DNA from 2 places in the Sedimentibacter sp. genome. Region 1 is predicted to be linked to the other one. Evidence: riboswitches for the same ligand, from Rfam matches in the RefSeq annotation. Region 1 holds a riboswitch; the other holds the start of a gene.
The links. A riboswitch is a leader RNA that binds a small molecule or an ion and turns the genes downstream of it on or off. The one in region 1 is predicted to bind FMN.
Positions count from the first base shown of each region.

Region 2: linked by a shared signal. The riboswitch ahead of ribD (bifunctional diaminohydroxyphosphoribosylaminopyrimidine deaminase/5-amino-6-(5-phosphoribosylamino)uracil reductase RibD) and the one ahead of AAGU76_RS01635 (ECF transporter S component) in region 1 are both predicted to bind FMN.

Region 1 covers NZ_JBCFAS010000001.1:333,369-349,285, reverse strand. The annotation lists gene AAGU76_RS01675 (SpoIIIAH-like family protein) at 1-250, opposite strand, end outside; gene AAGU76_RS01670 (hypothetical protein) at 261-824, opposite strand; gene AAGU76_RS01665 (hypothetical protein) at 817-1,269, opposite strand; gene AAGU76_RS01660 (hypothetical protein) at 1,273-2,409, opposite strand; gene AAGU76_RS01655 (SpoIIIAC/SpoIIIAD family protein) at 2,414-2,758, opposite strand; gene spoIIIAC (stage III sporulation protein AC) at 2,814-3,011, opposite strand; gene AAGU76_RS01645 (hypothetical protein) at 3,020-3,523, opposite strand; gene spoIIIAA (stage III sporulation protein AA) at 3,510-4,451, opposite strand; FMN riboswitch at 4,622-4,735, shown strand; gene AAGU76_RS01635 (ECF transporter S component) at 5,019-5,630, shown strand; gene AAGU76_RS01630 (MFS transporter) at 5,829-7,067, shown strand; RNA gene rnpB (RNase P RNA component class A) at 7,292-7,628, opposite strand; gene AAGU76_RS01620 (NAD(+) synthase) at 7,691-9,622, opposite strand; gene AAGU76_RS01615 (Nif3-like dinuclear metal center hexameric protein) at 9,634-10,413, opposite strand; gene AAGU76_RS01610 (class I SAM-dependent methyltransferase) at 10,409-11,086, opposite strand; gene rpoD (RNA polymerase sigma factor RpoD) at 11,254-12,420, opposite strand; gene dnaG (DNA primase) at 12,423-14,189, opposite strand; gene AAGU76_RS01595 (deoxyguanosinetriphosphate triphosphohydrolase) at 14,258-15,271, opposite strand; gene AAGU76_RS01590 (pyruvate, water dikinase regulatory protein) at 15,307-15,917, opposite strand, start outside.
Region 2 covers NZ_JBCFAS010000002.1:950,274-966,190, forward strand. The annotation lists gene leuC (3-isopropylmalate dehydratase large subunit) at 1-513, shown strand, start outside; gene leuD (3-isopropylmalate dehydratase small subunit) at 537-1,037, shown strand; gene leuB (3-isopropylmalate dehydrogenase) at 1,089-2,150, shown strand; gene ilvC (ketol-acid reductoisomerase) at 2,201-3,211, shown strand; gene yyaC (spore protease YyaC) at 3,245-3,808, opposite strand; gene AAGU76_RS10845 (TetR/AcrR family transcriptional regulator) at 4,018-4,605, opposite strand; gene AAGU76_RS10850 (hypothetical protein) at 4,772-5,428, shown strand; gene AAGU76_RS10855 (acyl-CoA thioesterase) at 5,487-5,960, opposite strand; gene AAGU76_RS10860 (HAD family hydrolase) at 6,023-6,697, opposite strand; gene ribE (6,7-dimethyl-8-ribityllumazine synthase) at 6,681-7,148, opposite strand; gene AAGU76_RS10870 (bifunctional 3,4-dihydroxy-2-butanone-4-phosphate synthase/GTP cyclohydrolase II) at 7,162-8,355, opposite strand; gene AAGU76_RS10875 (riboflavin synthase) at 8,364-9,014, opposite strand; gene ribD (bifunctional diaminohydroxyphosphoribosylaminopyrimidine deaminase/5-amino-6-(5-phosphoribosylamino)uracil reductase RibD) at 9,019-10,122, opposite strand; FMN riboswitch at 10,307-10,420, opposite strand; gene AAGU76_RS10885 (LysE family transporter) at 10,508-11,131, opposite strand; gene AAGU76_RS10890 (ABC transporter ATP-binding protein) at 11,220-11,927, opposite strand; gene AAGU76_RS10895 (ABC transporter ATP-binding protein) at 11,920-12,705, opposite strand; gene AAGU76_RS10900 (TetR/AcrR family transcriptional regulator) at 12,923-13,504, shown strand; gene AAGU76_RS10905 (HDIG domain-containing metalloprotein) at 13,542-14,213, opposite strand; gene AAGU76_RS10910 (transporter substrate-binding domain-containing protein) at 14,460-15,320, shown strand; gene AAGU76_RS10915 (amino acid ABC transporter permease) at 15,343-15,917, shown strand, end outside.

The sequences.
Region 1 (15,917 bases):
CAGTACTTCCTGGTTCTTCAGACTGCTCACCTTGGGCAGTTTCTGCTGCTGTTTCTTCAGAAGATGCTTCTTCGCCTTTTGTTTCGCCTTCAACAAATTCTGCTATATCATCTTTGCTGTCGTTTTGAACCTGTGCGTAATCATCAGCATCAAAGGCGTTTTCCGGCGCCATGGTCAGGTTTACATAACCTATAATGAATATTATAGCCAATGATGTTATAAATACCAAAGTTTCTTTTTTCATAATCATAATTACCCCCTTAGTTCCTACCAGATAATATTATTTCTATATCATTCATTTTGATATCCAATAAAGTCTTTACGCTGTCCATGAGGACTGCATAAATGTCTTTACTTCCTTTATAGTTTGCAACCACCAACACTCCGGTTATTTCGGGATACTGGTAGTACTTTTCAACCACCTTGTTGTCGTTTCCCACAATAACCTGACTTTGCCTTGTTTCCTTATTCACCTCTCTTTTGGTTCCGTCGCTGCCGACCTCAACATTAGTTTCGTTGCTGGAGTTTTCGTTCCGAATAGGCTCCATTGACGGAGTGTTTTTTGTATAGATCATGACATCGACGCTTTCCATGTTTTCAATTTTTCCAAGTATTTCTTCCAACCTCTTTTCTAATGATTTCACATAGCTGTCCAAGTCTGAATCTGCTTCGTTCTGATAACTTGCTTTAACCTGGGAGGAACCGCCTGTTATCTTAGAGGTGTCAATGTTCAAAATGATTGAAATGATAACAAGCAACACGAATACGTTCACTGCGTATTTTAAGTTCTTGCTGTCTTTAAACATTTTTAAAAAGTTATTCATAGGTTCCTCCTGTATTCACTTTTATATTATCTGAACTGATCTTGAATATTTCAGCTATGTTTTGCTTTAATTCTTCTTCGCTGTCCATGCCCAGCAGTCTGTTTGTCGACACTTCCGCCCTTATTTCCATGGCATCTGTGAAATTAAGCTCAATGTTGTTTATCACGGTTTCACCTTCATAATAATCCTGGTTTATTTTCCGGATGAATTCCGGATCGATGGTTTTGATGTTCACTTCCCTTTCATAGTCCGATGAAATTGTCGGAAGGTCCAACAGGTTCAAATTGATGCTTCCATTAAGAAATATATTGTCCAGTATATAAATCATGATAAAAATTTTAATGGATATTCTGCAGAATTTCTGAGTCTTTCCCTCAGGGAATATTATCATCACCAGGTTGAACATCAAAATCAGCACAAGTATGTTCACTATTGTATTTTTCATAATCTACCCAAATATGTTGTTCATGTAGTTTAAAAGGATTGAATAATAAACTGTCACAATGATTATCGGCGTTATGAGACATATGAGGTATATGTAAAACAAGTCCGCCATTTCGTAAATAAGCTTGGATATATTTTCATTGAACGGCTCCGTCAGAACTCCCACTGCTTTGTACAGCACCAGTGCCAGGACTATTTTCACAAGGGACCCCCCGAAGGCCGAAAACACGAATATTATTATAACGATTCCCAAGACATCCTTGATCATCAGCAAACTTTTTAAAAAGACTCCGAAGAAATTTGTCACGGCGCTGCCTATGACGGGAACCGCAGAAGGTGACAAAGCCTTTATGGAGCTTATAAAAATATTATCCGTTTTATATAATATATATCCTTGTACCGAAAAATTTATGACTACAATAATCATGTAACCCGATAAAATTAAGAGTGTGCCTTTCTTCAGAACCTGGTAAAGAAGCTTTGCGTTTATGAGCTTGCTCATGTTGTTAATGAGAATAACCGCAATCATGATTACCGTCATTACATCCGTGAAGCTGTAAATGAACTGAGTGGTTATGCCTATGACGTAATTCAGTGAAGTCTGAAAGAACTGCAGCATGCTGAGTTTGCCGAATGTGAGCATTGCAGCCATGAAAACCGCGTTTATTTCCTGCGTTATGGTCCTGAACTTGCCGAAATCGCTTTGCAGAATTTTTTTTATAAGTAGTACATCCTTCAGCACAATTGTGAAGATTATCAACACCGAAAACAGCACCACAATGTCTGAAACACCTTTGCTGTTTACTTCATCCGCAAAGTAATTCAATATTGTAAGAAGCATACAGATGGCAAGTACGTTCACTCCCGTTTTTAAGATATCTTTGTAAAAATCCTGATTGTCCTTCAGCTCATAGCTTATATAATCCTTTAAACTCACGTCAAGTTCTCCCTTAAAGGCCTTCAGGATTAATTCTCTCAGACTGATGTTCTTGTTTCTGAAATATGAGCTTTCTTCGTTTATGTACTCCTCCAGATCATCCAGGGGAACCTGTTCCAGCGCTTCCTCAAGGGTGCCGGCATATGAGAAAACGGTTGATGCAAGGAGAAGCATTATTGTGGCAATTATAATTTTTATCTTCATTTTTTCACCCGTTAACCAGCAGCAATATTTGATCGAGGAATATCTTGATGATGTCTATGGAATAGATGAGAATTATGAGCTTTCCTGCGATTTCAACCTTCTTTCCTATGGATTCATAGCCTAAGTCCTTGCAAAGAAGTGAAATGAAATCACATATGTAGGCAATACCCACGATTTTCAATATGGTGCCGAAATACTTTGTCTGTATATCATACTTTGAGAAAATATCGGCAATTTCCTGAATGTATGTGCTCAGTTCCCGGAAGAGCATGAACAGCACCAATATTCCAAATATGGCAGTTATGTAGACCTTGAATTCCGGATTGAACTTTGAGATTGTGATGCTCAAAATCAACGCCATTACAGCTATAAAAATTATTTTTATAAGCAGCATACTTTTACAATCAATATAAGTTGAATACTGATTTAACCTCCATGAACAAATCATTCATCATTCCGACGATGAGAGTCATTACAACAATGACGCCGGCAAGCGTCACAAACATCGCCTGTTCATCCCTTCCGGTCTTTGCCAGTATTTGATTGAAAACTGCCACAACAATGCCGATAGCACCTACTTTTATAATCAAATCAATATCCATAATACCTCCTAAATCAAGATAACAGCCGCCAGACATCCTGCCAGCAATGAAATCCTGTTGTTTAAATTTTTCTTCTCGCTGTTCGTAGCTTCGTACCGTTTCATTGCTCTTTCCATTTCCTTTATGGTGTATCCAAGCTTTTCATCCAATATGTCAGAATATGTGCTGCCGTAGTAATCAGCTATTTCTGCAAAATGAGAATTAAAGTCATCAGGAGTCATCATTGTGGAGCCAACCATATCAGCCAGGAACCCTCCGCTGTTTTTCAGACTCAGTTCCTCCATCAATTCCTTGCACACCTTTCTTGAATCGTCGCTTCTGAATTCGTACCTGGAATATATGTCTTCGAAAGGCATTTTCATGCGGCATGAGTAAATTCTCAGATACTCCGCAAAATCAACAAGTTCTTTCATCTTTTCAATCCTTTGGTCTCCCCAGTCGTTTATGAATTTGAAAATAAATTTAACCGAAGCAACCGTAAGAACAAACAAAGAAACTTTAAGCCAAGTCACTGTATATCACCTTATTTCTTTGAAAATCGAAAACTTCCCTGACAGAACACGGTCTGCTGCTGTCCTTTAAAATTATTGCCCTGTCAAAAAAATTGTTTTCCAAAATAGACTTCATATATATGTTTTTCCTTACATCATCAAGGCAAAAACCATGAGCAGTGGTAACTATATTCACACCGCTTTTCAGCGCATACTGCACAATTTCAAAATCATCAGCAGAGCCCAGTTCGTCTGAAATAATTGCTTTGGGTGAAAGAGCCCTGATGCTCATGAAGAAACCTTCCCTTTTCATGCAGTAGGACAGCACATCTGTCCGCATCCCTACATACATCTGAGGAATGCCTGCAAAAACTGACGTTATTTCTCCCCTTTCATCGATCACACAAATGTCGTATCCTTCAAAAAAAGGAATCTGAAAACCGTCGCTTAGGTTCACAGCCACATCCCTTATGAAAGTTGTCTTTCCGGACAAAGGAGGTCCGACTATCAGCGTATTGTAAATGCTGTTACTTGTCCTGATGCAAAATTTCATGAAGCTTTTCGAACAGCCAGGATACTCCCTGGCGACTCTTATATTGAGGCTTGTAATATTTTTAAAGCCTCCGAACCTGTCTCCTTCGTAAAAACAGTCTCCTCCGATTCCGATCCTGTGCCCTCCTTCCACTGTTATGAATCCGTTTCTTATTTCCTTTTCAAATGCGTGCATCGAGTTTTTGGTAACTATGGAAACAGTTTCTTCAATGTCCTTTCTGCTTACAACATGCAGGCTGCCCAGGTTTAAGTCCCTGCCCCTTAGTTTGATCAACACAGGGCTGTTGACCCGAAGCCTTATTTCCACCGCCTGTTTTTCTATGATGTCAGAATGCTTGGACACAGTGTTTCTAAGATTGTTTCCCAAAAACTTTAAAATGTTGGTTTTATCGTTCATATCAATCTCCATCCTTGTCCTCTTAATCTATAATATTATGCTTGGACAAAATTATGATAAAATGTATATATAAATTTATATAACAGCAGCTGCTACATTGATAAAATATTTTCAAACTTTTTTTGCAAAAGGTGTTTACAAATGAAATATAAGTGGTATAATTGCTTTGTAAACATCTTCAGGGCAGGGTTAAATTCCCGACCGGCGGTAAAGTCCGCGAGCCGAAAGGTTGACTTGGTGAAATTCCAGGACCGACAGTATAGTCTGGATGGTAGGAGAGATTTACTTGCATAATTTGTGAGCAAATATGAACTATCGAGTTTGGCCTCTGAAGATTTCAGAGGTTTTTTGTATGCCCTAACCCGATTTTTTCGACCGCAAGGGAGAAAAAAATCGTTGGTAGGTCAACCGCAACGAGCACCAAATTTGTGCGACGCAAGGAGCAGACAAATTTGAGATGCGAGACTGTGTATGCCCTAACCCGATTTTTTCGACCGTAAGGGAGAAATATCGTTAGTATACAGGACTTCTGACAATCTTATTCGTGCATGGCACAAGGAGGAAAATATGAAAAGTGAAATTTCAGTAAATCAAAGAGGTAACGCTAAAGTAATAGCAAAGGTAGGAGTCTTGTCAGCAGTTGCAACACTGCTCATGCTGTTTGACTTTCCGCTGTGGTTTGCTCCGAACTTCTATCAGCTGGACTTCAGCGAGGTTCCTGTTCTTTTGGGTACATTTGCATTGGGACCGGCAGCCGGCGTTGCTACCGAACTTGTAAAGATACTTATAAACTTTGTGTTGAACGGAACTGACACAGGCGGAATCGGTGAACTGGCAAACTTTATAATAGGCTGCTCTTTCATCATACCGGCAGGGTTAATCTACAAGCAGAACAAATCTTTTAAAACTGCAATAATAGGACTTCTGGCAGGAACACTGGCTATGGCAGTAGCCGGAGCATTCATGAACTACTATCTTCTTCTTCCTATTTATTCAAAGGTTTACGGTGCTCCCGTACAGGCTTTCGTACAGATGGGAAGCGCATTGAATCCTGCGATTACAGACCTTAAGACCTTTGTTCTTTACGCTGTCGTTCCCTTCAACTTATTCAAGGGTATTGTGGTTTCATCCATGGTACTGCTTATTTACAAAAGAATATCGCCCGTATTGCACAGATAAATATGGTCAAAAAGCCGCACATGTTGAAATGGCGGCTTTTTTATTGTGAATACAACAAGGTTCCCGGGCCCCAACAGCAATCTCCGATTGCGTTTGTTGGGTGGGGTTCTTATTTGTTTATTTTTCTTGACTGCAATGAATCTTTGATATTATAATAGTTGGGGAACGTTATCAGATGCATATATAAAGGGGATAATTATGAAAATCAAAGTTTATTCTGTTCTGTATTTATTGAATTTTTACTTGTCAGGGCTTCTCATTCCGGTTATGAGTCTGCTTCTTATAGACAGGGGTGCCAGCCTAAGCAATCTTTCAATAATCCTTGGTCTTTACGCCTTCACTGTGGTGGTGCTGGAGCTTCCCACAGGAATAATGGCGGATGTTTTCGGAAGGAAAAAAACCTTCTGCCTCTCGCTTTTGATATCATCAATCGGATTTGCAATCATTTACTTTGGAAGAGGATTTCTTGCCATGTGCGCAGGAATCATGTTTTACGGGTTCAGCAGAGCTCTGGCTTCAGGATCGTTTGACGCACTTTTCATAGATTATTACATAGAACATAACGGCAGTGATAAGCTTCACAACATTACAACAAGGCTTGCGGTGCTTGAAGCTCTTGGACTTGCTGCTGGTGCCATATCCGGAGGATTTTTCCCTAAACTTGCCGCAACTTACTTTCCAGTCATGGGAATATATGATATAAACCTTGTATTAAGAATCTTGCTGTCGCTGGTTGTGGCTCTGTTATCGCTCATATTCATAGAAGAACACAAAAAACCTGAAAGCAGCGAAAGAATTACCATAAAACAGCACGTTAAAAACAGCTCTGCTGTCATAGTTGCCAACAACACCGTCATCTGCATCTTCCTGTCGGTTTTCGCAACGGGATTTTTTCTGAGCTCCATAGAAACATACTGGCAGCCTCATTTCATCTCCCTTCTTCCCAGCGATGACATGATGGGTCTTTTGGGAATAATGGCATTTTTATACCTGGCAGCTGCAACTCTTGGCAGTATTGCATCAAACAGGGTCATCAAAAAAAACAGATTCAATCCAAAGAAGCTGTATCTTGGTCTGAGGCTACTTTTATCGTTTGCACTGATGATTACTGCTTTGCAAAATTCTGTTCCCTACTTCATTTTATCTTATTCGGCCATATACCTTACGTTCGGAATGGCAAACGTGCCTGAGGGAGCCATATTAAACGGCGAGGTTCCAAGCGAGGTCAGGGCTTCGGTACTTTCTGTTTATTCTTTCATCTTTCAGGTGGGAGGACTTATAGGATCGGTGGTTTACAGCATTCTTATTAATTACGTTACTATACCGCAGATTTGGCTCATGGCTTCAGCTGTTGTGTTCGTGACTGTCATCATAACAGCAAAAAGGTTTCTGTCCCATGCTTCATCAATATCTCATGCAGAACAGACTCAAAATTAAAATTGAAATGAAATCCTGAAAATAAAAAAGTTGCTCCGCAACTCCGCTAGGGGGACCTACGTCCCCCTTCGGCGTAAAAACGCTTGCGCATTTTTGACTCCGCACCCCCCCTAACGGCAAGGACGTCCGACATGCACTCCTCGTTTTTATATAATAAGAAAGAGAACTTTCTTATTATATAAAAAAACACCTGCTGATTTGATCAACAGGTGTTTAATTTCTTTTTGGTGAGTAAATACATAAGCCGAGTTCTGTATTAAACAGTCATCTATCTACGTCTGCCGTTACCGGCAGCCTCCAGCAACCTACCATCTGGACTGTGACGAGCAGCCACTCCATAGTCCGTTCTTGGTCTTGCTCCAGGTGGGGTTTACATAGCCAATTAGTCGCCTAATTGCTGGTGAGCTCTTACCTCGCCTTTCCATCCTTACCGATTGCTCGGCGGTCTATTTCTGTTGCACTATCCTTGAGGTCACCCTCACTGGGTATTACCCAGCACCCTGCTCTTCGGAGCTCGGACTTTCCTCATACATTTCTGCATGCGACTGTATAATTTACTCTAGGTAATAATACATTATTTATAGTTGTTTGTCAATTGAATTATTAACCATTTCTGACATTTGTTATTTTAAATTTTCCAGTCTCTTAAGCCACAGACTGTATGATGCATCGCTTGGCATCCTCCAGTCACCCCTGGGTGAAAGTGAAACGGATCCAACCTTCACGCCGTCAGGCATGCAGGAACGTTTGAACTGCTGAGTGAAAAATCTTTTATAAAACTTTTTGAGCGTTTCAAGGATTACTTCATCAGAAAACTCACCGTCAAAAGCTTTTTTTGCAAGAAAATAAATTTTCTCGGGCTCGTAGCCGTTTCGCATCATGTTGTACAGGAAAAAATCGTTCAGATCGTAAGAGCCCACTGTTTTTTCGGTAAACTGAGCGATGTTTCCTTCCTTGTCAGGCGGAAGAAGCTCGGGGCTTACCGGTGTTTCACAGACATCCAGCAGCGCTGTTTTTATGTCACCTTTAGTTTCCTCATCAGCATACCACCTGACAATGTAACGAACCAGTGTCTTTGGTATGCTTGAGTTCACTCCGTACATGGACATGTGGTCGCCGTTGTAGGTACACCATCCCAGTGCCAGTTCAGACAGGTCTCCTGTTCCAACCACAATGCCGTTTTCCTTGTTGGCAAGGTCCATGAGAATCTGTGTCCTTTCCCTGGCCTGTGAATTTTCATAGGTTATGTCATGGATTTCTTCAGCGTGCCCGATGTCTTTGAAATGCTGCAAACATGCATCCTTTATAGATATTTCCTTTAGCGTGACTCCCAATTCCCTCATGAGAGTAACAGCATTGTTGTATGTTCTGTCGGTTGTTCCGAAGCCGGGCATTGTGACTGCAATTATACCACTTAGCGGCAGACCGAGCTTTTTAAAGGCTTCAACTGTCACTATTAGTGCCAATGTGCTGTCAAGGCCTCCTGAGATGCCTAAAACCGCTTTTTTAGCTGCGATTTTTCTCATTCTCTGATAGAGTCCCGTGGATTGAATGCTGAGTATCTCCTTGCAGCGTTTGTCTCTTTTATCCTGGTTGGACGGAACAAACGGCCTTGAGTCAACATATCTTTCCAAGTCTTCGTTATCCGAAAATCCAAGATCAAAGTATACGTGCTCGTAATCAATCTTGTTGTTCTTAGTCATGTAGGTATTGAATTTAATTCGGTCGTTTGTGAGCTTTTCAAGATCCACGTCAGCCAAAGCAATGCTGCTGTTTGGAGAAAATCTGTCTTCCATGAGTACTGCTCCGTTTTCTGCAATAATTGCATGTCCCGAGAACACGACGTCTGTTGTGCTTTCAGTCTGACCTGCTGAAGCATAAGCATATGCCGTTATGCACTTGGCGGATTGAACCCTTACCAGATCTCTTCTATAGTCGCTTTTATCAATTGTTTCATTGCTTGCGGACATGTTAAGTATCAGGTTTGCCCCGTACAATGTGTGATATGAACTTGGAGGAATGTTTACCCAAAGATCTTCGCAAACGTCAATTCCTATGCAAAGAGCAGAAAGCCTGTCGCAGAACAATATGTTTTCATTGAACGGTATTTCCTGACCGCAAAGATTGATTCTGTTTCTAATTCTTGAAACTGAAGATGCAAACCATCTCTTTTCATAAAATTCATTGTAGTTGGGTATGTACGTCTTCGGAACAGCTCCCAGAATCTTTCCCCTATTGATCAGTACTGCGCAGTTAAAAAGCTGGTTATCTGCCTTAATGGGCATTCCGACAGCTATGACTGCATTGAGATTTGCAGTTTCATCAAGGATTTGTCTTAATGACTGTTCAGCCCCGTCAATTAATGCTTTCTGGTTGAAAAGGTCTCCGCAGGTGTATCCTGTGATGCAAAGCTCCGGAAACAAAATAACCCCTGCCTTGTTTTCCACGGCAGCCTTTTTTGCAATTGCTGCTATTTCAGCAGCATTACGCTCTGTATCTGCAACCGCCACAACAGGTACTGCAGCCGCAACTCTTAAGTATTCAAAGCTATTCATGTCATCAACCTCTAAATAATTATTTCTTTAACTGTGTTATTGCCGTATATAAGTACATTCAAATCGGTGTTTTTCAAAAGTGCTTCTTTCAATGCAATCAGCGCAGGGCATTCCGTTCCGAAATGTCCGGCATCTATGATGCAAAGATTATTTTTTAAGGCATCCTGCGCCTGATGATACTTTATGTCGCCTGTTATGTAAACATCTGCTTCCAGCAATAAAGCGTCCAATATAAACTCACTGCCGCTTCCGCCGCAAAAGGCTGCCTTATTTACCGTAATGTCTTCGTCCGGAGCATACAGTCTCACGTAATCCAGGTCAAGCGATTTTTTTACCATGAGGGCAAATTCTCTTATATTTGTTTCCTTTACTGTTCCAAAGCCTCCGTATCCGCTGCCGTCATCATTAACTTTGTGCAGCACGAGATAATCTTCTATTCCGAGCTTTTGCGCAATAGCGGTGGTAACTCCTTCTTCGGCCATATCAAGGCTCGTATGCATACTGTACAGGTTCATGCCGCTGTTAATAATCATTTTTACTATGCTTCCGTCATATGAATCAAAGTCGATGGACTTTACTGAACCGAAAAAAAACGGATGGTGGGATATGATTAGATCTGCTTTGTTTTCCAAGGCATATGCAACTGCTCTTTTATCCGCATCTAATGTTAACATAACTGTTTTTATGTCACTATTTAAACTTCCAATCTGCATTCCGCTGTTATCCCAGCTCTCCTGATTCTTTAGCTTCAGTTCATCCTGCAGCACCTTAATAACCGTTTCAAGTTTAATTTGACATCAGCTCCCTTATTTTTTCGTTCTTATTTTGAAGTTCCTTTATTTTTTCATTATATTCCCTGTTTCCTGTTTTTTCAATACTGCTGATGATATTTTCATTGGTTTTTATAACTTTTTTAAGGTACTCCATCATAAGGGGATCCTTTCTTAGGATGAGATGCTGGCTGAACTTATAGTAAATTTCATCTGTTTTGTCTGAATGTCCCGGCACTGCTTTCATAATGAAGTAGTAGTGATGATATTCCTTTACAATTTTTTCGTCTTCTATGACGAACCCGCTTTCAGTCAGGTATTTTCGTAGTTTATCTGCAGCTGTCATAGGCTGAAGAATGAGCTCTTTAGCAGCCAGAGCAATATTTTTTGAAGTTTCGATAATGTCTGCTATAAGGTCTCCGCCCATTCCTGCGATAATTATTGAATCTGCCTCGCCTTCTTCAAGAACCGTAAGGCCGCTGCCAAGCCTGAAGTCGCATCTTTGATCCAAGCTTATTCCTGTCAGGTATTCGGTAGCTCTTTTCAGCGGTCCTTCGTTTAAATCCGTAGCTATGACTCTTTCGCAGATGTTGTCATTCAAAAGCATCTCTGCCACATATCCATGGTCTGTTCCCACATCTGCAGCTGCTGCACATCTGGAAACCATTGATTTTATACATTCCAACCGGTCCATAAAACCTCCGAGTTATTATTTGAAAAATTAAGAATTAAGAATTAAGAGTGAAGAATTAATTGATTTTTTTATTTAAATACAAAACAAATGGAATGTTTACATTCCATTTGCTCCATAATTCTTAATTATTAATTCTTCATTCTTAATTGTATAAATTGCTCTGCAATTTATTCTAAGTAGTCTTTAAGCTTTTTGCTGCGGCTTGGATGTCTCAGTTTCCTTAAAGCCTTTGCCTCAATCTGCCTTATTCTTTCCCTGGTGACATCGAACTCTTTTCCAACTTCCTCAAGAGTTCTGGCTCTTCCGTCATCAAGACCGAATCTGAGCCTTAAAACCTTCTGTTCCCTGTCAGTGAGCGTGAACAATACTGATGAAAGCTGTTCCCTCAAAAGAGTAAACGTAGCCACATCAGATGGTGCCTGAACCTCATCATCCGGAATGAAATCCCCAAGGTGGCTGTCTTCCTCTTCTCCTATTGGGGTTTCCAAAGACACCGGCTCCTGAGCTATTTTTAGTATTTCACGTACTTTGTCAGGCTCCATTTCCATCTCAAGAGCAATTTCTTCAGGTGTTGCGTCACGACCCAGTTCCTGCAGAAGCTGTCTTTTGATTCTTATGAGCTTGTTTATTGTTTCAACCATGTGAACAGGAATCCTTATGGTTCTTGCCTGGTCTGCTATGGCTCTGGTTATGGCCTGGCGAATCCACCAGGTGGCGTAGGTGCTGAACTTGAATCCCTTGGTGTAGTCAAACTTTTCAACAGCTTTTATAAGCCCAAGGTTTCCTTCCTGAATCAGGTCCAGAAACAGCATGCCTCTGCCAACATATCTTTTGGCAATGCTTACAACAAGCCTTAAGTTTGCTTCGGCAAGTCTTTTCTTTGCATCCTCGTCGCCTTCCTGCATGCGTTTTGCAAGGTCGATTTCCTCGTTTGCAGACAAAAGCGGAACCTTGCCAATTTCCTTAAGGTACATTCTTACAGGGTCGTCAATGTTCACACCTTTAAGTATGTCATCATCGGACTGGCTTACAAAAAAATCGGCATCGTCCTTCAAGTCTAAATCTTCGTTGTCATCAACCTTTTCAAGAATCATGTCGTCCTGAAATCCAAGTATTTCAAGATCGTTGTCTTCTGCCTGCTTGTAAAAATCATCTATAAATTCAGGGTTTATATCCAGTTTCTCAAAAGATCTTAAAACTTCCTTGTACGTTATAAAGCCGTTCTTCTTTCCCTTTTCAATAAGTTTATTTTTTATAGAATCAATTTTCTGCAGCATTTCTGCATTTTTTTCGGCATCATCATCTATATTTGTCAAATTTTTATTTTCACTCATCGTTAGTTAACCTCCTCTTTAGTTGATTTAATTTTCTTAGCGAGGCTGAAAATTTCATTCATAATTTCCCTGCTATTTGCTGCGTTTTCAGATTGTTTTAAACTGTCGGTCAATATAGTTTTCTTCTTTTCATAATACTTAATTTTAAGTCTCTTCATACAATCTTTGAAATAAGCCTCTGAATTATCATCAACATCGTCGTTCTGCACAAAAATACTTACATCAACATTATCCATTATAATTTCATTCAGGCTGTCCTTGTCTATCCTTTGATCATTGATTTTGCATTCATACATTCTTTTAAATATTTGATAGTATTCCAAGTCCTTAAAGGTATCTTCATTGACTATTTCTTTCAGTTGATATGCTAAATCATTGTTCATGAGGATGAGTCTGATCAGCTCTTCTTCATGGGATGTAGTTATTTTTACAGCCGCCCTGGTCTTAGCCGGTTCAGGCGGCGCTGCAGACTTCACAAAAGTTCCTTGTTTCGTACTTCTCTTATTGTATTCTTTTACTATAGACTCTTTGGAAACACCTACTTTACCTGATAATTTTTCAAATATGAGTTCCTTTTCGATTTCGCTGCCCACATTGACTATGTTGTCAAAAAATTTATTTATATATTCAACTTTGTTAGAATTTTCAAATAATTCTTTGTAATGGAATTCTAAAAAGCTATAATAATCCAATGAATTTTCGATTAATTTGTCGAAATTTATTTTGCCGAATTTATTTAAGTACTCATCGGGATCCTTGGCATTCGGTATAATTACCACCCGGCCGTCAAGTCCGTTTCTCTTCAGTAGGTTAATGGCCTTGATGGCGGCATTTTGCCCTGCATTGTCCGAATCCAGCGCCAGATAGAAGCTTTTCGAGTACCTTTTCATAAGTTTTATCTGATTTTCCGTAAGTGCTGTACCAAGAGCAGCTACTGCTGTATCATATCCGTGTACATGCATCTTTATTACATCCATGTAGCCTTCAACCAAAATGAAGCTTTTGTCTCTGACGGCTTCTCTTGCAATATTCAAACCGTACATGTTGTAACCCTTGTTGAAAATCAGTGTTTCAGGAGAATTCAGATACTTTGGAAGCGAATCGTCAAGAACCCTTCCTCCGAAACCGATTATCCTGTTCTTTATGTCAAAAATCGGGAACATGACCCTCTTCCTGAATCTGTCATAGTAGCGGTCTTTAGTTTTGTTTTGGATTATGAGTCCGGCCTTTAAGATGTCATCTTCATTGTAGCCCTTTGATGTAAGATATTTTAGCAAATTATCCCATCCGTCACTAGCATATCCAATTCCAAACTTTTTTATTACATTTGCTTCAATTTTCCTGTTTTTTAAGTATGCTGCCACTTCAGGGTATCTTTTCAGGTTACTGTAATAGTATGCGGCGGCGTCCCTGTTTATTTTGTACAGCCTGTCTGACTGCTGTTTGTTTATGCTGTCTTTGGTAGATGCTGTTTCTTCAAGTACTATTCCTGCCCGGCGAGCCAGATACTCAGCAGCTTCCACAAAGGTATAGTTCTTGTACTTTGTGACAAAGCTTATGCTGTCGCCGCTTTCTCCGCATCCGAAACAGTGGAACATTTGCTTGTCCGGTGACACAATAAATGAAGGAGTCTTTTCCTTGTGAAACGGGCAGCACGTATTGTAGTTGGCGCCTGCTTTTTTCAGGGGCAAGAATTCCTCTATTACATCTACAATGTTGTTTTGTTCCAAAATTCTGCTGATTACATCCGAATCTAATCTATAGGGCATAATATCACCATTATGTTTACATTGAAGATAAATTATAACACGACAAAATAAGCTTGTCAACTACAATTTTATTGTCTCCAAGGCTTTGGCATATAAAGGTCTTCGAATATTTTCATGGCATATCTGTCTGTCATTCCGGCTATGTAATCTTTAATTATTTCACTTTTTGTGAAGTTGTTTTCTTTGTAAATATCGGTGTAAAATTTAGGAAGTTTGTCAAAGTTTCTGCTGTAGTATTCATATATTTTCGTTAATATGAAAGTTGCTTTCTCTTCCTCGCTTTTTGCCACCTTGTTGTAATACACGTTTTCAAACAGGAAATCACGTAACTTCCTTGTGAGGTAAGCAACTTCGCTGCTCATGGAAATCGAGTCCTTATCCATACTGTTTTTTATTACGTCAAGTATCATGGTGTTGATTCTCTGCCCGTGGGTGGAGCCCAGATTATCAAGGAATTGCCTTGGTATCTGCCCCGGCTTAATTATGTTCGCTCTCGAGGCATCGTCTATGTCGTGGTTGATGTATGCTATTCTGTCCGACAGGTTCACAATCTCGCCTTCCAATGTTGAAGGTTTATATTCCATCGGGTGGTTTAAGATGCCGTCCCTTACCTCATATGTAAGATTTAATCCGTGCTTATCATTTCTGATTTCAAGAAAATCTACCACTCTGAGGCTTTGCTCGTTGTGTTTGAAGCCGGAGATGCAAAGCTCGTTCAATATTCTCTCTCCCGTGTGTCCAAATGGAGTGTGCCCCAGGTCATGGCCCATGGCAATGGCTTCGGTAAGGTCCTCATTCAATCCCAGGCTCCTGGCAATAGTCCTTGAAATCTGGGAAACTTCCAAGGTGTGAGTGAGTCTTGTTCTGTAGTGGTCTCCCTCCGGAGACAAAAATACCTGAGTTTTATGCTTGAGCCTTCTGAAGGACTTTGAATGCAGAATCCTGTCACGGTCCCTCTGGTAGTCTGTCCTTATTTCACACTTTGGTTCTTCGACAGCCCTTCCTTTTGAAAATTTGGTTTTGGAAGCCCTTTCCGACAGATGCTCAGCTTCAAATTGTTCATATTTTTCCCTAATATTCACCACATCACCCTCTGTAATTTTATTGAAGATACTTTCTATTGCTTATTGCTTTCAGCTATGTAATCAAGTATTATGGATGCCGTTTCTTCAACAGCCTTATCCGTTGTGTCAATAACTTTGCATTTGAGCATTTTCATCACTTTTTCGGAATACTCCAGTTCCTGGAATATTCGTTCCATGTTTGCATAGTTTGCCGTATCCTTCAGACCCATGGCCTTAAGCCTTTCCCTTCGAATCTTGTTAAGATTTTCGACATTAAGGGTGAGACCGATAATCTTTTTGGGCGATATCATTTTCAATTCTTCCGGCGGGCTTACCTCCGGCACCAGCGGAATGTTTGCCACCTTGACGTTCTTGTGTGCCAGGTACATTGACAAGGGCGTCTTTGATGTTCTTGAAACACCAATCAGCACCACATCGGCAAGAAGAATTCCTCTCGTGTCTTTTCCGTCGTCATACTTTACAGCAAATTCAACGGCTTCAACCTTCTTAAAGTATTTCTCATCAAGCTTTCTCAAAAGACCGGGTTCGTTTTTCGGTGACATGCCAAGCTGCTTGACAAGCGGAACAAGTATGGGTGTCATTAAATCCACTGCACCAATGTTGTTTTCCGCAGCTTTTAATGTGATGTAGTCTCTCAGTTCTT
Region 2 (15,917 bases), on a different contig from region 1:
GATGAAGATGCCGAATACGAACAGGTTATTGACATAGACCTGAGCACATTGAAATCAACCGTATCCTTCCCCCACCTTCCTGAAAACACAAGAAGCATCGACCAGGTAGGAGACGTTAAAATTCACCAGGCAGTCATCGGCTCATGCACGAACGGTAGAATCGAAGACATGCGTGTGGCAGCAGAAATACTCAAGGGAAGAAAGGTTCACCCTGATGTGAGGGCAATCATTATTCCTGCCACTCAGGCAATCTACAAGCAGTGCATCACGGAAGGGCTGGCAGAAATATTCATAGACGCGGGAGCAGCCATAAGCACACCCACATGCGGACCATGTCTGGGAGGTTACATGGGAATTCTGGCAGACGGCGAAAGATCCATATCAACCACAAACAGAAACTTTGTGGGCCGCATGGGCCACACAGGCTCGGAGGTTTACCTGGCAAGCCCAGCAGTTGCTGCAGCTTCTGCGGTTGCAGGCAAAATAGCTGATCCAAGCGATATAATGAACTAATACAAATAATTCGGAGGCTAACAATGATTGTACAAGGAAAAGTATTCAAATACGGCAACGATATAGACACAGACGTAATAATACCGGCTAGGTATTTAAACGTCACGGACCCTAAGGAACTGGCAAAGCACTGCATGGAAGACATAGACAAGAACTTCATCAGCGATGTGAAGGAGGGAGACATTATGGTGGCGCTGAAGAACTTCGGCTGCGGATCATCCAGGGAGCATGCGCCTATAGCCATTAAGGCTTCAGGAATTTCCTGCGTAATAGCCAAAAGCTACGCCCGAATTTTCTACAGGAATGCCTTCAACATCGGACTGCCCATCCTTGAGTGCGACGAAGCTGCAGAAAAAATAGAAGCGGGTGATGAAGTTTCTGTAGATTTCAAAAATGGAGTCATCAAGAACATCACTAAAAATGAATCATACCAGGCAGAGCCGTTCCCTGAATTCATCGAGCAGATAATCAACGCCGACGGCCTGGTGAACTACGTTAAAAATCAATTGAAAATGAAGAGTTAAGAATTAAATGATAGAATTCTAAATTCTTAATTAAAAAAACGGAGGGTTTTAATGAATTTTAAAATAGCAGTTATAAAGGGTGACGGCATCGGCTCCGAAATTGTTGATGAAGCCGTCAAGGTACTGAACAAGGTCGGTGAGGTGTACAACCACACCTTTGAATTTACCGAAGCTCTGGCAGGAGGCGCTGCCATTGATGCGACCGGTGTTCCTCTTCCTGAGGAAACGCTGGAAATATGCAGGAACAGCCATGCACTGCTGTTCGGTGCAGTGGGCGGTCCCAAGTGGGACAGCCTTCCCAGCGACATAAGACCTGAAAAAGGTCTGCTGGCACTGAGAAAGGAACTGAACCTTTACAACAACATAAGACCTGCAATAATGTTCGAGGAGTTGAAGGACACTTGCCCCTTAAGGCCAGACATTGTTGAAGGCGGTCTGGACATAGTAATTATGAGAGAACTTACCGGAGGTATTTACTTCGGCAAGAAATTCACCGAAGGGGATTACGCCTGCGACTGCATGGAGTATTCAAAATATGAAATTGAAAGAATCGCAGAACAGGCCTTCAAGATAGCCATGGCCCGGGGTAAAAAAGTTACCAGCGTGGACAAATCCAACGTTCTGGAAACTTCAAGACTGTGGCGAAAGACTGTGGAAGAGGTTGCCAGGAAATATCCTGAAGTTGAGCTGAGCCACATGTATGTGGACAACGCAGCAATGCAGCTTGTTACAAATCCGAAACAATTTGATGTGATTGTAACAGAAAACATGTTCGGAGACATACTTTCCGATGAGGCAAGCATGATCACCGGCTCCATCGGAATGCTTCCTTCAGCTTCGCTGGGAGACAACAACTTCGGAATGTACGAACCCATACACGGGTCGGCTCCTGACATAGCAGGACAGGGAAAAGCAAATCCCATAGCAACAATCATTTCAGTTTCCATGATGCTTAAGTACACTCTGGGACTTCTGGAAGAATCAGCTGCAATTGAAGCTGCAGTGAAAAAAGCCCTGAAGGACGGTTACAGGACCGCTGACATAGCCAAGAAGGGTGAAAAAGCTCTTTCAACGCAGGAAATGGGAAAAATAATAGCAAGTAACATTAAATAATAATATAAATAATGAGTCCGTCAGGAGACGGATCTGAGGAGGACAAAGAAATGGGTACAATGTATTACGACAAGGACGCGGATTTGAAAGTATTGGAAGGAAAGACAGTTGCCATAATCGGTTACGGAAGCCAGGGTCATGCCCACGCTTTAAACCTTAAGGAAAGCGGAATAGATGTGGTGGTGGGACTTCAGGAAGGAAGCCGCTCCAGGGCAAAGGCAGAGTCACACGGACTGAAGGTTCTCACTGTTGCTGAAGCAGCAAAGGCAGCACATGTTATAATGATTCTTGCCCCCGACACAAAGCAAAAACAAATCTATGAAGAAAGCATAGCTCCTAACCTGGAGGAAGGAAATGCCATAGCATTTGCTCACGGCTTCAACATTCACTTCCATCAGATTATACCACCTAAGAACATAGATGTTTTCATGGTTGCTCCAAAAGGCCCCGGACATCTGGTTAGAAGAACATATCAGGAAGGAAAGGGAGTTCCGGACGTATTTGCAGTTCACCAGGATTACACAGGAAGATGCAAAGACATAACTCTTGCATATGCAAAAGGAATCGGAGGAACAAGAGCAGGCGTTATCGAAACCACATTCAAGGAAGAAACAGAAACTGACCTTTTCGGAGAGCAGGCTGTTCTTTGCGGAGGAGTAACCGAGCTTATAAAAGCAGGTTTCGACACTCTGACTGCAGCAGGATATCAGCCTGAGATAGCTTATTTCGAATGCCTCCATGAAATGAAACTCATAGTTGACCTTATCTATGAAGGCGGCTTTGAAAACATGAGATACTCCATAAGCGACACAGCTGAATACGGAGACTACGTGACAGGCAGAAGAATCATCAACGCAGATACGCGCAAGGAAATGAAGCAGGTGCTCACAGAAATCCAAAACGGAACATTTGCATACGACTGGATATCTGAAAACAAATCAGGATTGCCAAGATTCCTTGCCATGAAGGAATCAGAACTGGGACATCCTATCATCGGAACAGGAAAGAAACTCAGATCAATGATGTCATGGATCGGAAAAAGCGCTGAAGGAACAGAATAACAATGAAGAGGACCACAAGGGTCCTCTTTTATTTTATAAGCTGCTTAGCGATGCCTGTTCGTTCACATCCGATTGGAGCCTGTTGTTCATCTCCAATGCAAGGATTACACCTTTACATATGGTTTGGGCCATGTCATAAATCAGCGACAGCCTTGTGTCCTGCACCAGGTCGTGAAATTCCTTGTCGCTGGAATCTACTATCCCTATTACGGAAACATCTCCTATTTCCGGCAGCATCTTTCCTATTCCTTTTCCCGGGGTAATGGATCCTTCCCTTACCTCAATAACTCCCTGATTTTTCTTGTTGCTTAAACATGCATCAATGGCTATGATTTTTTCATAATTTTTCTTTTTCAAAATTTTTATGTATTCGTTGATGTTCATTGCATGGACAGGCTTATCCAGCGTTCCGTAAATATCACCTTCGAAATTTTCTTTTGAAAGCAGCGTTCCTGTCAAGGGTCCCAGGCTGTCTACAATGCACTTGTCTGTACCGATGCATACAAGTGCGAAATTGCTCTTCATGTGTTCAGCCAGATAACTGCCGATCTTGATGGCTGCAAAGCTGTTTTTGTAATGAACTTCTATCGGATTCAAAGGAAACACCCCCTATGTATATTAGTATATACACGCAGGGGGTGCATTATGTGTCATTCGTCAATTTAATCCCTGTTAATTTCATCACATCCACACCATTGGCTTAACCCTGTATTCCCGGTACTCATTTTAGAATCAGCCATTACATGCATAAGACATGTACGGAGCATTTTTTAAGTGCCCGATAACAGTGATAATCAGCAAGTCTGCTAGTTGGTAAAAATCTTAACCAGCATTTTCATGTAACTTCTCATTTTTTCCTGCAGGTCGTAGCTTCCGTCATGAGAAGCCCAGTCGTAGCACACGCCTCTTGCAGAAATGAAAAGATATTCCGTCATGGCTTCAGGTTCAAATTCCTTCGTAAGCTCTCCCGACTCCTGGCCTCTTTTTAAAACATCAATAAGCACTGCCTGCATTACCCTTCCCTTTGAAATATACATCTTGTTTGCCGATGCAAAAAGCTGCTTTGTTGTTTCCACACCTGTTATTTCATTGTACCTGGCGTAGTATACGAAGTAGTCCACGATGTTTTCCGGCGCACTTTTGCCGACTACGTTGGGATGAACCGTTTCCCTGAAATAAATGTCAGCTCTTTTGTATATTTCAATCAATATGTCGTTCTTAGATTTGAAATAGTTGTAAAAAGAACCCACAGACACTCCGGCCTTTGTGCATATGTCCTCTATTTTCATGCTGCTGTACCCTCGTTGTTCCATCAGCCTGATTGCAGTTTTATATATTTTATTTTTAGTGGCTTCAGCCTGAATTTTTCTGCTGTTTGTTTTTTCCCCAGCCATTTTTGTCTCCTTAAGTTGCAATTTTAATTAAATTCATTATAGCAAAAAAAAACGCCATTTACTATTAATATATTTAAAATAATTGAAAATTCAGTAACAATCGAATTTTAATTGACAATAAATATCTAAGACAATATAATGATTTATACTGAGGAAGGTGAAATAATTGGAAAGTTACATGAAAAGAACCGGCAAGGTGCTGTTGGGACTTGTCATATATGCAGTAGGACTGCTTTTAGGAATCCAGGCCAACATAGGGCTGGCACCATGGGACGCCTTCAGCATCGGCGTTTCAAACATAACAGGAATTTCATACGGAAATGTGAGCATAATCACGGGAATAGTAATTTTGGTTGCTGTAGTGGCTATGAAGGAAAAAATAGGCATCGGCACAGTGCTGAACACTGTGCTCATAGGACTCTTTGTTGACATTTTCATGAGCCTGAACATTGTTCCAAAAATGACCAATATGTTTGCAGGCACTGTAATGCTTCTCACCGGGCAGTTTATAGTAAGCCTTGCAACCTACTTCTACATAAGCCCCGGCATGGGCTGCGGACCCAGGGACACATTAATGGTCGCACTGGGCAAGAGGTTTCAGAATGTACCCATCGGAGCAATCCGCGGAATGATTGAAGGCACTGTTCTGACCATAGGCTTTCTTTTGGGAGCAAAGGTTGGAATCGGAACTATAATTGCAGTTTTCGGAATGAGCTTCATAATTCAGAACACCTTCAAACATTTGAAATTCGACGTAAAGGCAGTTGTCCACGAAAGCCTATTCGATACGGTTAAAAACTTCAAAGTGATATTTGCAAAGTAAAAGCTATGGGTACCATATCCATAGCTTTATTTTTAATCCTTAAATACAGGAAGCTCCTTCAGGAATTTTTCCTTGACTCTTTTCGGTTAAGATATCTCTTTCTTCCTTCTTCATATAGCCTCTTTTCATTCTCGCTCATCAGCTTAAGCCCCGGAACGGCAACAGGCTTTCCCTGGCTGTCCAGAGCCACAAAGGTGAAGTAACCGGTGAGAGCCACCTTCGGCGGTTCATCCACTTTAAGGTCTTCCACCACCACGGTGGCCAGAACCTCAATGGAGCTGTGCCCCACAAACGTTACCTGGCTTATGCATTTCACGTAATTTCCTATATGAATGGGCAGGTGGAACTCCAGTTCATCTACTCTGGCTGTCACAACATTTGTCCGGCTGTGTCTCATTGCTGCTATGCCTGAGGCATTGTCCATCATCTTCATGATTTCGCCCCCATGGACATTTCCGGCAATGTTGGCATGCTCAGGCTGCATGAGGCTTCCCATTATTATTTTTGACTCTTCAACTGTTTTGGCTTCCATGATTCACCTCTTTTTCAATTATAACAGCTCGGTTTAAAAAATTCCACATAAAGTATGAAAATTTATACAATTGAAAGCAATTCTAAAATGCTGCCGATGCAGGCAGAAGCACCTTCCCCTTCTTCCTTTCTGCCGTAGCCGTAGCTGCAGAAAACTGAATATATGCTGTTTTTTGCTGCAGCTTCCATGTCGTGGTACCTGTCTCCCACCATAACCTGGTTCATGGGATAGTCTTTCTTGATCAGACTTAAAATTTCATGCTTGGGTATGAAGTCATACATCTCCGAACAAATCATGTCATCGAAATACCGGTGAAGATTGAAGGCTGCAGCCGAGGCTTCCATGTACCTGATGCTGCAGTTGCTTAAAAACACTAGGCAGAAGCCTCTCTTTTTCAGTTCGCTAAGCACATGAAGAGAATTTTCATAGAGGTGCGCCTGACCGGACAGCATGAGTTCCTGCATTTCTCTTCCGATGATCATGCCTGCCTGATTTTTGTGCTGCTCCTCCAGGTCCTTCATGAAACTGTCCCACATTTCCTTCCTGGTGAAACCCAGCCATCCGGATATTTCTTCATCCTTCCAGATTCTTGGCTTTGCCTTGCCGCTTTCAACAAGGTAATCATATGCCTTCTTGAATGACGGTGCGTATATGATGATGCTGTTGTGAAGTGTTCCGTCAAAATCAAGATAGATGGTTCTGACGTCATGAAATTTCCTGTTATTTTCCCAGCTCATCGAAAAGGTTCACCATTTCTATGGCTGTGCAGGCAGCGTCATATCCCTTGTTTCCTGCCTTTGTTCCTGCTCTTTCTATTGCCTGCTCTATTGTGTCCGTGGTCAGCACTCCGAATATGACAGGCAGCCCTGTTTCCAGAGAGACGTTGGCAATACCCTTTGAAACTTCGTTTGACACGAAATCAAAGTGAGGCGTGGAACCCTTTATTACGGCTCCAAGGCAGATAACCGCGCTGTACTTGCCGCTTTGCGCCATTTTCTTGGCAGCCAAGGGAATTTCAAATGCTCCCGGTACCCACACAATCTCAATTTCATCTTCAGCAACCCCATGCCTCTTTAAAGCATCAAGGGCTCCTGCCAAAAGCTTTCCTCCTATGAATTCATTGAATCTTCCTGCCACTATGCCGTACCTTTTGTTTACTGATGTTAATTTTCCTTCGTATATTCTCATGATTTCCTCCAGATTAAAATTTTAGGTCGTGACCCATCTTTTCTTTTTTTGTTTTCAAATAAAACTCGTTTTCCGTGTGTGTTTCCACCTGTATGTTTTCCCTGCCAACAACCTCTATGCCGAAGCCCGACAGCCCTACCATCTTCTTGGGGTTGTTTGTCATGAGCTTAACTTTTCTAATGCCCAGGGAATAAAGTATCTGCGCTCCGATTCCGTAGTCCCTCAAATCCTCGTCGAATCCCAGAGCCAGGTTTGCCTCTACCGTATCCATTCCTTGATCCTGAAGAGCATAGGCCTTAATTTTGTTTATAAGCCCTATTCCTCTTCCTTCCTGCCTCATGTACAGAAGTACACCTCTGCCTTCTTCTTCAATTCGTTTCATAGCCTCGTGCATCTGGTCACCGCAGTCGCATCTCAAAGATCCGAAAGCATCTCCTGTAAGGCATTCCGAGTGAACTCTCACAAGCACCGGATCATCTGTATTTACATCGCCCTTCACAAGAGCCACATGATGCTCGCCGTTTATCTTGTTGATGAAGCCTACCATGTTGAATTCTCCGTACTTTGTTGGCATCTTGGCTTCAGTCACCCTTTCAACCAGCACTTCCTTCCTTCGTCTGTACTCAACCAGATCCTTTATGGTTATGAGCTTGAGACCAAATTTTTCTGCATACTTCTCCAAATCGGGAACTCTTGCCATGGTTCCGTCCTCATTCATGATTTCACAAATTACTCCTGCCGGGTTAAGACCTGCCAGCCTTGCCAGGTCAACTGATGCTTCAGTGTGTCCTGTCCTTACCAGCACTCCTCCGTCCTTTGCCACAAGCGGGAATATGTGGCCGGGTCTGTTGAAGTCCGTGGGTTTAGCGTCCTTCTCAAGCATGTGCTGTATTGTCTGAGCCCTTTCATGGGCTGAAATACCCGTTGTGGATCTGTTTGAATCCACAGATACGGTGAATGCCGTCTCCTTTGGGTCCGTGTTGTTGGCAACCATGCTCTTTATGTTCAGTTCATCAAGCCTATCCTTGAGCATGGGAAGACAAATGAGCCCTCTGCCGTACTTTGCCATGAAGTTGATGTGCTCGGCTTTCACCTTCTCAGCAGCCATTAAAAGGTCTCCTTCGTTTTCCCTGTCCTCATCGTCCACAACAATGACCATGTTTCCTTTCTTAAGCTCCTGAATTGCTTCCTCTATAGTATTAAACATATTTCCTCCTATAAAAATCCGTTATCTGCCAGAAATTTCATATCTATTTTACTCTTATCCCCGGATTTGTCCCTGAATGTCATGAACCTTTCAATATACTTGCCCACAATGTCGCATTCCAGGTTTACCTGATCACCGACCTTCTTCATGAGAAGAATGGTCTCTTCCTTGGTTACCGGAATGAGCGACACCCTGAAGGAATTTTCCGAGGTGTCAACAACCGTAAGGCTTGTGCCGTCAATGGCTATGGAGCCTTTCGGTATTATGTACCTTATGAGGTCCGAATTAGTTTCCACCGTAAGCCAGGTGGCAATGTCCTCATCCTTGTATCCTGTTATTGTTCCCGTGCCGTCTATGTGCCCTGACACAATGTGTCCCCCCAGTCTGTCGCTTACCTTCAAGGCTCTTTCAAGATTCACGGGACTTCCCTGCCTGAGCTTTCCCAGGTTTGTCTTTCGCATGGTTTCAGGCATCACATCCACAGTGAATGTGCTTTTGGTAAAACTCGCCACGGTCAGGCACACTCCGTTGGTGCATATGCTGTCACCTGCCTTCACATCCTCCAGAACCTTTTTGGCCCGTATGGTCAGCTTCATGGACTTTTCGCCTGATGCAGCACCTTCCAGCGTTCCCACTTCTTCAATTAATCCCGTAAACATCTAATCAGTCCTTTCTCACATATGCTTCAACCATAATGTCATCGTCAAATCTTCTTATGCTCACATCCTTCAGCAGAACAGCCTCTGAAAGATGCTCAAATCCCTTTCCGCCTACAGGCGTCTTGGAGCTTTCCCCTCCCACAATCTTCGGAGCTATGAAGGCGATAACCTTGTCTGCCAGCTTTTTTTGAAGAATAGAGAAGTTTAATGTAGATCCTCCTTCCACCAGCACGCTGTCTATTTCCTGGCCCCCCAGCCAGTCAAACAGAAATGCCAAATCAACCATGGAATCCTTCGGAGGTGTTATTACCACGCTTACATTTTTCATGCTGTTCAATGCCTTTAGCTTTTCTTTGTCAGCCATTTCAGTGGTGGCAATGATGGTCTTTTTCGGAGAATCAATTTGCAGGATTTTTGAATCCAAAGGAATCCTCAGCCTTGAGTCAACGATGATCCTCGTAGCATCCGTTCCCCCATCAATCCTGGTGGTCAGGGAAGGATTGTCATTTATGATCGTGTTGACACCTACCATTATTCCTGAAACCCTGTTTCTTATTTCATACACATGCCGCCTTGATTTTTCATTGGTTATCCACATTGATTCACCGGTCCTTGTGGCTATCTTGCCGTCCAGTGTCATAGCCGTCTTCAAGATGCAGAAGGGTCTTCTTTCCCTTATATACTTCAGGAAAACCTCATTAATTTTTCTTGCCTCATCTTCCAAAACTCCGGTTACCACTTCGATCCCGTTTTGCAGCAGGATGGAAGCTCCTCTTCCGGAAACCTTGGGATTGGGGTCTATCATTGCTATCACAGCTTTTTTAAATTTCTTTTCAACAATAAGGTTGGCGCAGGGAGGTGTCTTTCCAAAATGGGAACACGGTTCCAATGTTACATAAATGGTGGCTCCCTCAACATCCTCCGAAGCATTGTTTATTGCATTCACTTCGGCGTGAGGACCTCCGAAATGCTGATGGAAGCCTTCGCCTATAATTTTCCCGTCTTTAACTATCACCGCTCCCACCAGCGGATTGGGGCTTGTTTTTCCGGCGCCCTTCAAAGACAGGTCCAACGCTCTTTTCATGTAAAACACGTCCTTAGAATCCATAAGCACCTCCAGAATTATAGTCTCCAAAATTTTATCTTTTACTTTTATTACCCAAAAATCATTGACATATTCAGTCCGCACGTAAAATATATGCGTTCGTTCAGGGAGAACCGTCAAAAAAAATTAAAGGTTCTGAAATGTCTTCAGAACCTTAGTATGCTCAAAAATGCGGATGCAAATATCCGTTTCTCTTCTCCCATCCAGACTTTACTGTCGGTCTTGGAATTTCACCAAGTCAGCCTTTCGGCTCGCGGACTTTACCGCCGGTCGGGAATTTCACCCTGCCCTGAAGATATATTCAATTTAACGAAATTATAATACCATAAAGCATCTGTGTCAATTGTTTTTTTTGTCCGCTGCACTGGCTGAGAAGACGGAGGCTTTCTCATGGCTCGGTCTTCTGCCTGTTTAACAATAATTTCAGCCCGCAGATAATCAAAAATAAACCAACTGCAATATTCAGAATTTTTATGATGTATTGAGGTATAAAACCGCTCACTAAGCTTCCTGCTGCAGCTACCAGCGACAAAAAGCAAATGGTTGACAACACACACCCAACACCAAACAAACGAAGTTCACCGTGCTTAAGGTTGTTATCCGCAACCTGCGACGAAAATACGCCGCTCCAAAATACAATGGTCATGGGATTTGATGCTGTCAGCAGCATTCCCTGAAGAAACAGATTTTCAGATGTGCTTTCTGAAAACAATGACAGGTCCGGCAGTAATGTTATACTCATTGCTCCAAGCGCTGTGTTCAACCCGAACACGCAAAGCACCAGGCAGCCAAGCACCTTAAAGACAGCCTGCACACGTTCGTTTCTCATAAGTACCGCTACTCCCAGGCCTGACAGGGCTATGTATGATGCATCTACCAAGGCGATTGCCAAAACCAAGACTAAGCCATTTAAAAATCCAAGATTTGCAGATGTGTTGAAAACCAACAGGCACATGGGCCCTACTGCAAGCTGAAGCAGCATTCCAAATTTAAAACCCTTAAGCAATATCATATTTCCTCCAGACAAACAGCATTATTATTTGCGGCAACCTTATCAAGTCAGATATCAGTTTCCACAACGATTATATCATAATTACATGCTAATCGCCACCCAGATATGCCCTTTTTATTTCTTCGCTGTTTGACAGCTCTGTTCCGCTGCCGCTCATAACTATGGAGCCGGTCTCTATGACATAAGCCCTGTTTGCTATGGAGAGGGCCATCTTGGCATTTTGCTCCACCAGCAGAATTGTTGTTCCTGCTTTATTGATGTTTTTTATGATGTTGAATATTTCCATGACCAGAATCGGAGCCAGTCCCATTGAAGGTTCATCCAGCAGCAGAATTTTCGGCCTTGACATTAGAGCCCTGGCCATGGCCAGCATCTGCTGTTCACCGCCGGACAGCGTTCCTGCCGTTTGCTTTTTCCTATCCTTCAAAACCGGAAACAGTCCGTACATCTTCTCAATGTCCTCCCTGATGATTTTCTTGTCTTTTCTAAGATATGCGCCGAGTTCAAGATTTTCAAGCACCGTCATGGCCGGAAATATTCTCCTTCCCTCAGGAACCTGAGAAATGTTCATAGCAACCCTCTGAGGCGCTGCCACATTTGTTATGTCGGTGCCTTCCAGAACCACTTCTCCGCTTGTGGCCCTGTTAAGCCCCGATATGGTCCTGAGCGCCGTGGTTTTGCCTGCTCCGTTGGCTCCTATGAGCGTAACAATTTCACCTTTATTTACAGTCAGCGACACATTTTTCAGGGCGTGAATAACTCCGTAGTGAACATTCAGCTTCTTTATTTCAAGCATTTTTTACATCCTCCCCAAGGTAAGCCTCTATGACCCTTTTGTCAGATTTTATTTCAGCCGGCTTTCCCGAGGCTATCAGCATACCGTAATCCAGAACGTAGATACGTTCGCAGATTTTCATCACCAGCGACATGTCGTGCTCTATCAAAAGGACAGTGAGATTGTAGTCTTTTCTTATTTTTGCAATGGTCCTGGTCAAGTTTGCAGTCTCATTGGGATTCATGCCTGCAGCCGGCTCATCCAAAAGGAGCATAACTGGTTTTGTAGCCATGGCTCTTACAATCTCCAGGTGTCTTTGCTCCCCGTAGGGAAGATTCCTGGCGAGCTCGTTTTTCTTGTGGCTCAGGCTGAAAATATCCATCAGCTCTTCCGAGTCCCTTCTTAGCCTTTCCTCTTCTTCCCTGTACTTGTTCAGGTGAATGAATGATGAAGGCAGTCCGTATTCAACATTCTGGTGCATGGATATGCGGATGTTGTCCAAAACCGTAAGATCCTTGAATAGCCTTATATTCTGAAATGTTCTGGCAAGACCCGACTTTGTCACGTTGTAGGGCTTAAGCCCGCCTATGCTTTTTATATAACCGTTCACATCAAGCTTTATAGTACCTGAGCTGGGAGCGTAAACTCCCGTAAGGAGATTGAACAATGTGGTTTTTCCGGCTCCGTTAGGTCCTATGAGACCAACCAGTTCACCTTTGTCAATACTCATGTTTACATCCGAAACTGCCGTAAGGCCACCGAATATCTTTGTAAGTTTATCTATTTCAAGCAATGCCATTGTTATCCCTCCTCTTTAATTTTTGTAAAAAAAGGCGCCGTAGATAATCTACAGCACCTTTGCTATTTTTTACATTTTAGCACATGAATTTTATATGTCAACACTTTTTTTACGAATATAAATTCATGTTTCTGAAATTCGTATACAAATGATTTTAGTTTTTTGCATGTTGCATTTTTATACTCTGTATAATATAATCTTAATGGCGGTGATAATATTGAATGTTAGCTTATACCAATCAATCTCAAAGAAAAAGAGTATTGTCGATGTCATTGCAAATCTCATGGATGAGGAAGGGTTGAAGAATGTAACCATAAAGGATATCTGCGAAGAGGCAAATATTTCAGTAGGGTCGTTCTATCATTACTTCACTTCAAAGGATTCCATCGTTCAAGAAATGTACAAGCTCATGGACGAATATTTTTTGCTCAACAAAGACAATATCTGCAGCCATTTCACAGCAAACGAGGACATCATTGATTTTGTCACACATTTTGGTTTATACGCAGAGCAGTGGGGATATTACGCAAATCTTCTTGTCATGAAAACAGCCATAGCAGATGACGCATTGCATAGCAACAGGCAAAGAAGAAAAATCTACAATGTACTTACAGAAATCATAGAAACGGGCATCAGGGAAAAATTTTTTAAGATAAGCATTGATGCCGATGATCTGGCTTCAACCATATTTGTGCTGATGCGCGGATACCTTCTCGAATGGACTAAGAAAGGACACGATTACCCTGTAAGGGAAAAAATGGTCCGTCAGGTTGAATGGCTTCTGAAATCCATAAGTTAAAAAAATGCCACAATTGCGTTGACAATTGTGGCATTTTTCATTGCTGGACCTTTGGATTACAGTCCCTGCATTTTTTTTGAAAGACAGCTATGTTTTGTCTTTCCTTTCCTATGTCACTGCCCTTTCTTCCCATCCTATCGCAGAATCCTAAAAGGGCTACTTCGCTTATGTCGGTTTCTTCCTTCATGCCCGGTATGTCGGCAAATCCGTTTTCCTTGACCACATGCAGTATCTGCATGTGCCACCTGATAAGGGATGTTACCTTTCTGATGAATTTTTCATCGGTTGTGAATTCCCTCAGGAATTCAGCTGCAAGCACGGCTCCCACTTTTTCGTGGTCGTAGGATGTAATACGGCCTTTTTTGTTTCTGGTGGTGTCCGGCTTGCCTATGTCGTGAAGCAAGGCTGCCCACATGAATACTTTTTCATTCCTGCTTTTTCTTTTTTCTTTGGCAGCGTAATCTATAACAAGCATGGTATGGTTCCACACATTGCCTTCCGGATGGTAAACAGGCGACTGTTCTGCATTTTTCAAATTGCTCAGCATTGAAAAAGGATGTTCCTTCATTATTGGACTTTCCAAAATGCTGTTGAAATACTCCGACGGCTTTTCATCCATCAGGAGATGGTTGTTCATTTCATACAAAAGAAATTCCTTTGTTTCATCATCTGTCCTGAAGCAGTCCAGCTTCCTCTGTTTTAGCTGCATGTTCACCTCTTGTTAAAAATATTGATTTTTATATATTTATGTTGCCTCCACAAAAGAAAAATATACTTTTGTATTAATGGAAGCAGTTCCATAAAAAAATCCCTTTTTTAATTTTATATTGCAAGTAAAAAGTATTGACACAACTGTTTTGTGTGAGTATAATAAGCAAATAAAAACGGTATGACAAAGGCGTCAGCTTCCTTGGGAAGTTGACGCCTTTTTTACTGAATCAAAGGAGTGGAGAAAATGAAATTAAAAAAATTAATGACAACTGTACTGGCTGCATCGTTGTGCACCGCCATGGTGCTGACCATGACAGCATGCGGCGCAAAGGATTCCCAGACTGCTGCAGAAACTAAGACGGAAAAAAAGGTTTTGAAAATAGGAATGGAATGCGCGTACGCTCCATTTAACTGGACGCAGACAACTGACGAAAACGGCGCTCTGCCTATAGCCGAAATAGGAGGATATGCCAACGGCTACGACATAATGGTCAGCAGGATGATTGCAGAAGAGCTGGGTTATGAGGTTGAAATATACAAAACTGAGTGGGACAGCTTGATTCTGGCTGTAAACTCAGGAAAGATAGATGCCGTAGTTGCCGGCATGGCTATGACGGAAAAAAGAAAAGAAAGCGTGGACTTTACAGATACATACTACGTTGCAGACATAGTCGCTGTTACGATGAAGGGAAGCAAGTATGAAAATGCCAAGTCCCTTAAGGATTTAACAGGTGCGACGGTAACTTCGCAGGTTGCAACAATCTGGTACGAAACCATTGAAAACCAGCTGCAAAACGCTGACATAAAACCGCCTGTGGATTCCACGCCGGCCACCATCACAACCCTTACGTCCGGCAAGACGGATGTAATAGTCATTGACATGCCTACAGCATTGGCTGCTCAGATGGCCAACCCTGACATGGTGATTCTTAACCTGTCCGAAGGCGACTTCGACACAAGCTCGGAAGACACCGACTTTGGAATTGCCGTTAAGAAAGGAAACACCGAGCTGGTGGAAGAACTGAACAAGGTTGTTTCCAAACTGGATGATGCAAAAAAAGAGGAATTGATGAAAAAAGCATTGGAAATTCAACCGCTGTCTTAATCAGCAAAGGGAGGAAACAATTATGAAATCAAGTTTGCCTACAACCTTCTGGGGATGGATTCCTTTCCTGTTTAATGAATATTCGCCCATGTTCTTAAAGGGAGCCTTTATAACTTTCTTCATAGCTTTCATCGGTACTTTCATTGGATTGATTATAGGTTTCCTGGTAGGAATTATACAGACCATCCCCCATAATAAAACAAATAAATTTAAAAATGCCGCACTTTGGACCGTAAAAAAGCTTCTGACGGTCTATATTGAATTTTTCAGAGGAACGCCGATGATGGTGCAGGCCATGATAGTATATTACGGTCTTATGCAGGTATTTTCCATAGACTTGAGCTCCATGTCCGCAGGTCTTCTGGTTGTTTCCATAAACACAGGTGCATACATGGCGGAAACAGTCAGAAGCGGCATAATATCCATAGACCCGGGGCAGACAGAGGCAGCCAAAGCCCTGGGCATGACCCACTTCAGAACAATGTATTCCATAGTGCTTCCGCAATCTTTCAGGAACATCATTCCTCAGATAGGAAACAACCTCATAACAAACATAAAGGATACGTCGGTTTTAAGCGCCATAGCCGTACCGGAGCT